DNA from 4 places in the Novosphingobium sp. BL-52-GroH genome. Region 1 is predicted to be linked to each of the others. Evidence: riboswitches for the same ligand, from Rfam matches in the RefSeq annotation. Region 1 holds a riboswitch; each other region holds the start of a gene.
What was found. Region 1 has a riboswitch for cobalamin ahead of ACFFDA_RS04425 (CbtB-domain containing protein). Riboswitches for the same ligand answer to the same signal wherever they lie in the genome.
Positions count from the first base shown of each region.

Region 2: it holds a riboswitch for cobalamin, as region 1 does, so the genes downstream of both, ACFFDA_RS22880 (DUF1636 domain-containing protein) here and ACFFDA_RS04425 (CbtB-domain containing protein) in region 1, are expected to answer to the same signal.
Region 3: it holds a riboswitch for cobalamin, as region 1 does, so the genes downstream of both, ACFFDA_RS18430 (TonB-dependent receptor plug domain-containing protein) here and ACFFDA_RS04425 (CbtB-domain containing protein) in region 1, are expected to answer to the same signal.
Region 4: it holds a riboswitch for cobalamin, as region 1 does, so the genes downstream of both, ACFFDA_RS12590 (PepSY-associated TM helix domain-containing protein) here and ACFFDA_RS04425 (CbtB-domain containing protein) in region 1, are expected to answer to the same signal.

Region 1 covers NZ_CP171149.1:1,028,170-1,030,363, reverse strand. Annotated here, with positions in the region: gene ACFFDA_RS04435 (hypothetical protein) at 1-88, opposite strand, end outside; gene ACFFDA_RS04430 (CbtA family protein) at 273-1,022, opposite strand; gene ACFFDA_RS04425 (CbtB-domain containing protein) at 1,030-1,257, opposite strand; cobalamin riboswitch at 1,289-1,434, opposite strand; gene ACFFDA_RS04420 (histidine phosphatase family protein) at 1,433-2,020, shown strand; cobalamin riboswitch at 2,089-2,194, shown strand, end outside.
Region 2 covers NZ_CP171152.1:2,121,690-2,123,883, forward strand. Annotated here, with positions in the region: gene cobT (nicotinate-nucleotide--dimethylbenzimidazole phosphoribosyltransferase) at 1-547, opposite strand, end outside; gene ACFFDA_RS22880 (DUF1636 domain-containing protein) at 544-951, opposite strand; cobalamin riboswitch at 1,135-1,326, opposite strand; gene ACFFDA_RS22885 (cobyrinate a,c-diamide synthase) at 1,398-2,194, shown strand, end outside.
Region 3 covers NZ_CP171152.1:1,233,818-1,236,011, reverse strand. Annotated here, with positions in the region: gene ACFFDA_RS18435 (cell wall hydrolase) at 1-350, opposite strand, end outside; cobalamin riboswitch at 623-828, shown strand; gene ACFFDA_RS18430 (TonB-dependent receptor plug domain-containing protein) at 932-2,194, shown strand, end outside.
Region 4 covers NZ_CP171151.1:524,204-526,397, reverse strand. Annotated here, with positions in the region: gene ACFFDA_RS12595 (hypothetical protein) at 1-280, opposite strand, end outside; cobalamin riboswitch at 452-695, shown strand; gene ACFFDA_RS12590 (PepSY-associated TM helix domain-containing protein) at 910-2,085, shown strand; gene ACFFDA_RS12585 (TonB-dependent receptor) at 2,142-2,194, shown strand, end outside.

The DNA of each region.
Region 1 (2,194 bases):
TCGCCTGCGCGACCAGCGCCAGCGCCCGCGACTTGTCCGCCGCCTGGAAAGCTGCGGTCGTCAGCAGGTCTCGCGGAGACTCCGCCATGGCCGCGCAGGGCGTGGCGGAAACGATTGCACTGACGGCGATCAACGTTGAGCGGTACACGCATACTCCTGCCAGGATGGGCATGCGCAAGGTGACCGATCATCGAGCCCTAGGCCAGCGATTATCGCTCCTGCCCGCACGGCCCGGGGCGCGCCCGGACCGGCCTGCCGACAGGGAGCGGATTTCAGCGCGCGGGCGAAGCACCCTGTCGCTTGAGCACGGTCTCCGCCCATAGCCCGAAGGCGATGCCGATCGTCGCCCACAGGAGGAATTGCGTGCCGATGGAGGCGACGCGGAAATTCCACAGCAGCGTCGCCGGAAAATCGGCCGGAACTTCGTCCACGGTGGGCAGCAGGAACTGCCCCAGGCCGACGATCGCGCAATAGCTGCCGACCGCCAGCAGCGTCGCATCGAACCCGCGCCCGGACCGCGCCGCAAGGACCGCGCGCACCTTGCCGGCGATCACCGCCGCGCCCAGCGAGAGGACGATCATCGCGAAGTAGGCCGCCGTGCGCAGGCCAACCGTCTCGTGCTTACCCACCGCGGGCGGCGTCTGCGGATACTTGATGGCCGGCACGACGACCACCAGCAGGAACACCAGCCCCGCCATCAGCAGCGCCAGGCTGCGCGGCCCGGCCGCGCCGAAGCGGCCATAGCCATAGGCGAAGACCAGCGCGAAGATGCCGCCTACCGCCGCACCGTAGAGCGCCATGGCGGTCAACAGCCCGGCGCCCTTCTGCGTCGAGCGGCTGACGAGTTCCTCCTCCGGCTCGGCAGCGGGCGCTGGCCCGCTCATATGATGTGCCGCGTGCGATTGCTCGACACCGATGGCAAGGTCGATCTGCGGTTCGGCGAAGGCGCGCGCGAAGAGCGTGGCGAGCAGGGCCGCGAGAATGCCGGCCAGCATTCCGCGCCACAACAGGTCCCTGGTCATCGCCGGATCAGTGGCAGGGGAAGCCGAGAAGATGGCGTCCGTCGTGGACGAACTCGTGCACGTACATGCCCTGGAACAGCGCGAAGGCGCCCTGCTCGGTGCTGACGAAGTAGAGGAAGATGAGCGCCAGCAACGTGCCGAGCACGGCCCAGGGGGCGATGTCCTCGACCGGGATGGCGGTGCCACCCTGTACGGGAATGAAACTGTCGTCGAACAGGGCTGCAGACTTGGACATGTCACGCTCCTTCAGGGGATTTCGCGTCCCGGGGATACAAATTCCAGGGTGAAGGTCTGGCTCTCGACGGCGAACGTCGATTACAGTGGCGCGACCGCGCCGGATTTTCACCGGCTTCCCCATCCTGAAAGTCCCGGCCACTTAGGGCCCGATCGGCCATCCGGTCAATGCCGAGTTGGCAACGCTTTTGGAGGTTTCCCTGGCGACGACCCTGCTGCTGCTCTGCGCGGCCACGACACCGCTAAGCCGCAGCGGCGGTTTTCCCGGCCCCGACGACGCGCTCGACGAGCCTGGCCGACGCGCCGCGGCGGCGTGCGTCCTGCCGGTGCGATTCGCAGGCGATGTGCTGCACGCGCCCTCCCGCGCAGCTGCGGAAACTGCCGCCACCATGGGCCTTGCCGCCCGGATCGATCCCGCGCTGGCAGACATCGACCACGGGACATGGTCCGGCAGGTCTTTCGACGCGATCGCGTCAGCAGACACGGCCGCTCTGCCTGCCTGGCTTGCCGATCCCGTGCAGGGCACGCCCGACGGCGAGACCATGGCGCAAGTGCAGGCGCGCATCGGCCGCTGGCTCAACGCCATAGCCGCGGCGCCGGCAACGTCCTGCGCGATCACCCATGCGATGCCGATCCGCGCCGCGCTGGCCCACGCGCTGGACATTCCCCTTCCCGCCACTCTCGCCATCGACGTGGCGCCGCTCTCGCGGACGGTGCTGTCCTTCAACGGCAGGTGGCGGTTGCAGTCGCTAGGGCTCGATTGACCCTCTTGCGAACTGTCGCAACTGTCGATATCCGCCGCTCCGTCCGGGCAGGCTACACGAGCGAGCCCGGGCGAAATGATCGCGCCGGTGCCTCGAAAGAGGCTTAAAACGGGAACACGGTGAGGGATATCCGCGCAAGCGGACCTTTCGAATCCGAGGCTGTCCCTGCAACTG
Region 2 (2,194 bases), on a different replicon from region 1:
GCTCGCCACCCTGCGCCTGTGCGCAGAGGGCAGCGGCGGGGGTGGTGTTGCCGATGCCCATCTCGCCAACGAGCAAAAGCTGGGTATCGTCGAGCAGCGCCGCTGCGCCCTGGTTGAGGGCGTCGAGGCATTCCTCCACGCTCATCGCCGCCTCGCGGGTTATGTCGCCGGTCGGCCGGTCGAGATCGAGCGCGACCACCGAAAGGTTCGCCGCGCAGGCTCGCGTCAGGGCGTTGATCGCGGCGCCGCCGGCCTGGAAATTGGCCACCATCTGGACGGTGACTTCGGGCGGATAGGCGCTTACCCCCCGTGCCGCGACGCCGTGATTGCCGGCGAAGACGACCGCCTGCACCGTGTCCGCACGGGGCCGCCCGGTGCGCTGCCAACCCGCCATGAACACGGCGACGTCCTCGAGCCGCCCGAGCGCGCCAGCCGGCTTGGTCAGCCGCGACTGGCGGTCGAGCGCGGCCGCCCGGCCTGCGGCATCGGCCTCGGGCAGGGCGGCGAGGGCGGCGGCGAAGGCGGCGGGGTCATCGAAACGGATCATGTACAGACGAAGCCTTCCGGCGGGGTGCGGGTGATGAAATGGCCTTTCACGCCCTGCGGCCATTCGCGGAAGGGCACGCGCCCCTCGTCGCTGGCGGCATGGGCGGCGGCATATTGGAGGATCGCGCGGGCCGCCTCGGCGTCGGGCGTGAAATCGCCCAGCACGTAGCCGACCTTGCCCGGTGCGCGGATGTGGACGGTGCAGGAGCGGGCACAGGCGAAGAGGCAGGGCATGGCCTGGATCGCCACGCCCTGCAGCGCCGGATCGGCGGCCTGGACGCTGCGCATCGCGTCTTCCAGCAAGGCGCCGCCGCGCCGGCCCTGCTCGTCCTGGCGGGCTTCGGTGCTGAGACGGCAAGTGTTGCACACGACGACCGATGGTCCGGGCACGACGGGTTCGAGCATCACAGGCAGCTCCTTGTTCCGAAACTGGCGGTGGAAGACAGCGCGACTATGGCGAACAATCGGGGATTCACGGGCACTTCCTTCGGCAGACGACATCGACCTCCTCGGCCCGCAGGCCGCTGAAGTCCGAGTGTCGTCACGCGAGGAATTGCACCCTCGTCCGGCCGGAGCACCCTGTCCGGTCGAAGAACGACTGCGCCGGGCAGGTCTCCTGGCTCGCGGGTCGGTGCCAGTTCGGCCGCCTTCTCAGGACCGTGGGTCCCAATGGCGTAGTGGCCGAATGGCTCGCCGCTTACAGTTGCAGGGGCAGCCCGGGTCTTTCACCCGAGTTCCCTTTTGATCCCCTTGCGGGGAACCTGGCGCGATGCGGCAACTATCTTGCCCGGAGGCGGGGCGCAAGAGGCCGGTGCTTGCGCGGATCGGCGAAGCTCCATAGGCGGCGGTGCATGATCGAGGAAACATCCAGGCACTGTCCTGCGCTGCTGGTCGCCGCGCCCGCCTCCGGCCAAGGCAAGACGCTGGTCACCGCCGCGCTCGCCCGCCGCCACCGTGACGCGGGACGGCGGGTGCGCGTGTTCAAATGCGGCCCCGACTTCCTCGACCCGATGGTCCTGGAAGTGGCCAGCGGGGCGCCGGTGCACCAGCTCGACCTGTTCATGTGCGGCGAGGATCAGTGTCGTGCCCTGCTGCACGAAGCGGCGGCCGAGGCGGACCTGATCCTCGTCGAGGGCGTGATGGGACTGTTCGACGGCGATCCCAGCGCCGCCGACCTGGCGCAGCGCTTCGGCCTGCCGGTGCTGGCGGTGGTCGACGGTTCCTCGATGGCGCAGACGTTCGGGGCGCTCGTCCATGGGCTTGCGACATACCGGCCGGGGCTGGACCTCCATGCGGTGATCGCCAACCGGGTCGGCAGCGAGCGCCATGCGCACCTGCTCGAACAGAGCGTGCCCGCAGCGGTGACCTGGCTCGGCGCGCTCCCGCGCGAGGCGGACGTGGCGCTGCCCGAACGGCATCTCGGGCTGGTGCAGGCGGGCGAAGTCGACGATCTCGATGCGCGGCTGGCGCGGGCTGCGGCGCTGTTGCCCGAGGCGGCATTGCACCTGCCGCCGCCGGTGCCCTTCGCAGCGCCAGTGGACCGCCTGGGCATCGCCCCGGGCCTTGCCGGCAAGCGCATCGCCGTCGCCCGCGACCGGGCTTTCGCGTTCCTCTATCCGGCCAACCTGGCATGGCTGGAACGGGCAGG
Region 3 (2,194 bases), on a different replicon from region 1:
ACGGCATCGTCGGCGTCCGAGCGGATGCCTTCGCCCACGCGCAGCGGCGCCGGCGCAGTGTCGAGGTAGTAGAAGGCCGAGCCCGGGAAGCTGGCGCCGGCCTGCTCGAAGGGCATCGGCGAAACCGCGGTCTCGGGCGAGACGGCGTCGGCGATGGCGAAGCGCTCCCACCCGGACGGCTCGGCGAAGGCAGGCAAGGCGACCGCGGCGAGCGCGGTGACGCCGAGCGTCCAGCGGCGGCGCAGCTTGACCGGATGGTGCCGCCCGACCCCGCGCACGCGGCGGGCAAAGCGCCCCGAAAAGTCGCGCGGGCGCTCGAAGGTCTCGGTTTCCCGGAATGCACCCCGCAATCCGGCCCGGAATCCGGCGTCCGCCGTCGTAGCGGCTTCGGGTCCGGAAAGGGGGAGGGATGGGGGCACTCGAATCCTGATCCAAAGGGAGGCGCATGTCTGCACCCCCGGCCTTACCGTCTATTGCGAGTGGCGCATCCTGCCATTCGGCGTCGTCCCGTTGCGGTACAGGGTGGGCGTATAGGCTTAAGCGGTTAAGATTTGGCCCCATCGTCCCGGGCCGCGCCGGGATGGCGGATGCGCAAGCTTGCAAACCGCGCACCCTCGCCCTATCGGCGCGTCACGTCATGGGTGCCCGCAAAGCCGGGCCTAAGAGGGAAGCCGGCCGCGAATCCGGCGCTGTCCCCGCAACTGTGACCGGAGAGTCCGTCTCCACGCGCGCCACTGGCCGGATTTCCTTGCGAGGGATGGGGCTGGGAAGGCGGGGACGGGCGATGATCCGGGAGCCAGGAGACCTGCCCAGACGGTCGTTCCGCAGCCGGACGGGGTGTTCCGGGTGCAGCGAGCCCACGCGCCATGAGGAAGGGCGCAGGTGCCTCCGCCATGAACGGCGAAAACGTTCAAGGTTCGGAGGACATAGAATGAAGTACCTGTTTCTGATCGGCACCGCGCTGGCTGCGAGCACTCCTGCGATGGCGCAGGACGCGCCTTATGCCGATGAAGGCGTGATGCCGACCGCGACGCGGATCGAGCCCCTCGTCGTCACCGCCAACCGCACGCCCACCCCCATCACCCAGGTCGGCCAGTCGATCACCGTGGTCACCCGCGACGAGATCGAACGCACCCAGGCGACCACCGCGACCGACGTGCTGGCGCGCATCCCCGGCATCTCGGTGGTGCAGGCGGGTGGCTTCGGCCAGCCTTCCAGCGTGTTCGTGCGCGGCGCCGAGAACGCGCAGAGCCTCGTGCTGATCGACGGCGTGCGCATCAACGATCCGGGCGACGTCGGCGGCGGCTTCGACTTCGGCGCGCTGACCATCGGCCAGTTCGACCGCGTCGAGGAGGTGCGCGGGTCCTCGGGCGTCCTGTGGGGCAGCCGCGCGATCGGCGGCGTCATCAACTTCATCACCGAGCGCCCGACCGAGCAGTGGACCGCGCGCGCCCAGGCCGAATACGGCTGGCGCGACCGCAAGCAGGCGAGCGTCTCGGCCGCCGGCCTGATCGGTCCGGTCGGGCTGACGCTGGGCGGCAACTGGCTCAAGGGCGACGGCTTCTCCGCCTTCGACGAGCGGCGCGGCGCCACCGAGAAGGACGGCTTCGAGAGCAAGAGCGCCAACGCGCGCGCCGAGGTCGAATTGGCCGAGGGCCTGTCGGTCGATGCCGGCGGCTTCTACACCAAGGCGGACTACGACTACGACAACACCGGCGCCGATGCGCTCAACCTGGGCCGCAAGCGCGATACGCTGGGCTATGCCAACGTGCGCTACACCGGCCTCGACGACCGGCTGTCGGCGCGCGTGGGCTATGGCATCAACGACACCCGCCGCGTGTCGGACGACGCCGAGTACGGCCCCTACATCACCAACGGCCGCACCGAGCGCTTCGAAGGCCAGGTGAGCTTCGCCCCCGTCGAGATGGCCAGCGTCCAGCTTGGCGCCGAGACCGAGAAGCAGAAGTTCGACGACAACTACGGTTCCAGGGATTCGACCTCGCTCGACAGCTACTACGGCAACCTGACGCTGCGCCCGCTGACCGGGCTGACGCTGAACGGCGGCGTGCGCTACGACGACCACGAGGACTTCGGCCACAAGACCACGCTGGCCGCCAACGGCGCCTGGGTGATCGGCGAGGGCATCGACGCGCCCGTACTGCGCGCCAGCTACGGCGAGGGCTTCAAGGCGCCC
Region 4 (2,194 bases), on a different replicon from region 1:
AGATAAGGAAGGTGAGCGCCATCGCCAGCAATGGCGCATCAGCGCCGCCGAGCGCGCCCATACCGAGGGTGGTGAACGCGCACTTTCCGTCAGGCAAGCTACCTTTGTTGTGTCCTCCCGGCTGCCTCTTGCTGTCCATCTGGATAGCGATGGTGGTCGTGCGGTGTTCGATACCGTCAAAACAGAGCTGCACAGTCAGGAATTTCGTGCTGGTCGATGCGACCATGTAACCCTGCGGCACCACGAACTTCGCGCACAACGCCAGCATCACCATCAGCAAGGCGAGACTGCGATGATCGCGGATCAAAGCGCGGAAATGGCATTGAGGTGCCCCTTATCCGGCTGGGAGGCGAAAGTCATGCGACAGAATGTCCTATGGTGTTTTCGTAATCATCTTGCGGTTCCAGAATGATTCGCATATCGGCGCACACACGATGCCGGGGACAAATCCGGTTTCGATGATCGCGTCGGTGCCTCGAAAGAGGCTTAATAGGGAACATGGTGCGGGTGGACTTCCACCCTAAGCCAAGGCTGTCCCTGCAACTGTAAGCGGCGAGCGCGATGTACATGTGCGGCGGGCAATTGCCTTGTCGCCAGCCACTGGGTCGGACGCAAAATCCTGCGAGACCTGGGAAGGCCGTACATCAAGCTGTGACCCGTGAGCCAGGAGACCTGCCGGCGATGTGGTCGCTCTTGCTTTGGTCCAGGGGATGGTCAGGGCACGGTACTCCGTCTGAGCGACGAGTTGCGGCTGGGTCCGCAGCGGTGGGCAACCGCCGGTCGCCTCCTCGCGCCCGGCATCCTCCGCTGTAACTGTTTCGGTACGTTACCGGGACTGGTCCTAACCGTTCGAAACTTGTGGCTGCTGTCGCGCCCCTCGATGCGCGGGAGACAGGTGGAGGCGTGCGGGTGGAACAGGGCAAGGCAAGGCGATCAGCGAAAGCGCGGCAGTCCACGACGGCCTTGCTGCACCTGTGGCTTGGCCTCAGCGTCGGCCTTCTGCTGACCATCTGCGGGCTGACCGGCAGCTATCTCACCTTTCATCAGCAGATAGAGCGATCGGCCTTGGCCGAGTTGCGTCTTTCTCCCGGAGTCCAGCCCGCGAGCTATGAGGCGGTCTACCGAACCCTGACCCACGTCGCTCCATCCGCGCCCGGAGACTGGAACATCGAGCTTCCTGTCGGCGGCGGCATTATTACGAGCAGACTGCCCGGCAAGGATGGCCCGCGCATGGTGTCGATAGACCCCGCAACGCTGCGTGTCGTGCGCGACGTGCAGTGGGGGGAGACCATCTCCACCTGGTTGTATGAACTGCACTATCATCTGCTGATGGGGCGCACCGGCGCGAGCGTGATGGGCGTTGCAGGGATTGCCATTATGGTGCTGCTCGCCCTTGGCGGTGTCCTGTGGTGGCGATCGGGGCGGTCCATGCGGAGCCGTCTCTCCTTCCGGGCCAGCGGGACAGGGCAGCGCAAGCTCTATGACGCGCATCGTCTGATCGGCCTTGCGAGCCTCCTCCTCCTTTTCATCAGCGTTCTGACGGCGGTGGCGATGAGCCTGCCCAAGCATGTGCGACCGATGCTGGCGGCGGTATCGCCCATCTCCCGTCTCTCTGACACCAGTTCCGGCTCGGCCCGTGGCAGACCCAGAATGGGCATTGACCGCGCTCTGGCGATCGCCCGTACGGCAGTGCCCGATGGCGAGGTCCGCTGGATCAGGGTGCCTGCCAAGAGCGAGGGTGCGTATATCGTCCGCTTCTGGCAGCCCGGCGAGCCGAGCAGGCGCTTCCCTAAGAGCAGCGTCTCGATCGATCAGTATGACGGTCGCGTGCTCGCGATCTACCGCGCGCCGCGGGGCTCGATCAGTGATGGCATATTGCTGTGGCTCTATCCTTTGCATGGCGGCGAAGCCTTCGGCGTCGCGGGACGGGTCATTGTTGCTCTCCTCGGCTTGGTCCCTGCCATCCTGTTCGTGACGGGCCTCCTTCGCTGGCGGAGCAAGGTCGCACGTCTGGCTGCAGCCACACGGAAACAGGCCAAAGTTTTGAATACCGACGCCCGGCCGGCCACCATCCGCAATCAATGATATGTTGTATCATTCAATCTTCTTCACTATTGAGATCAGTTATCGGGGGGAATCAAATGACGAGGAATTTTCGGTCCGCGCGGGTGCTGGCGACGGCATCGTCTCTTGC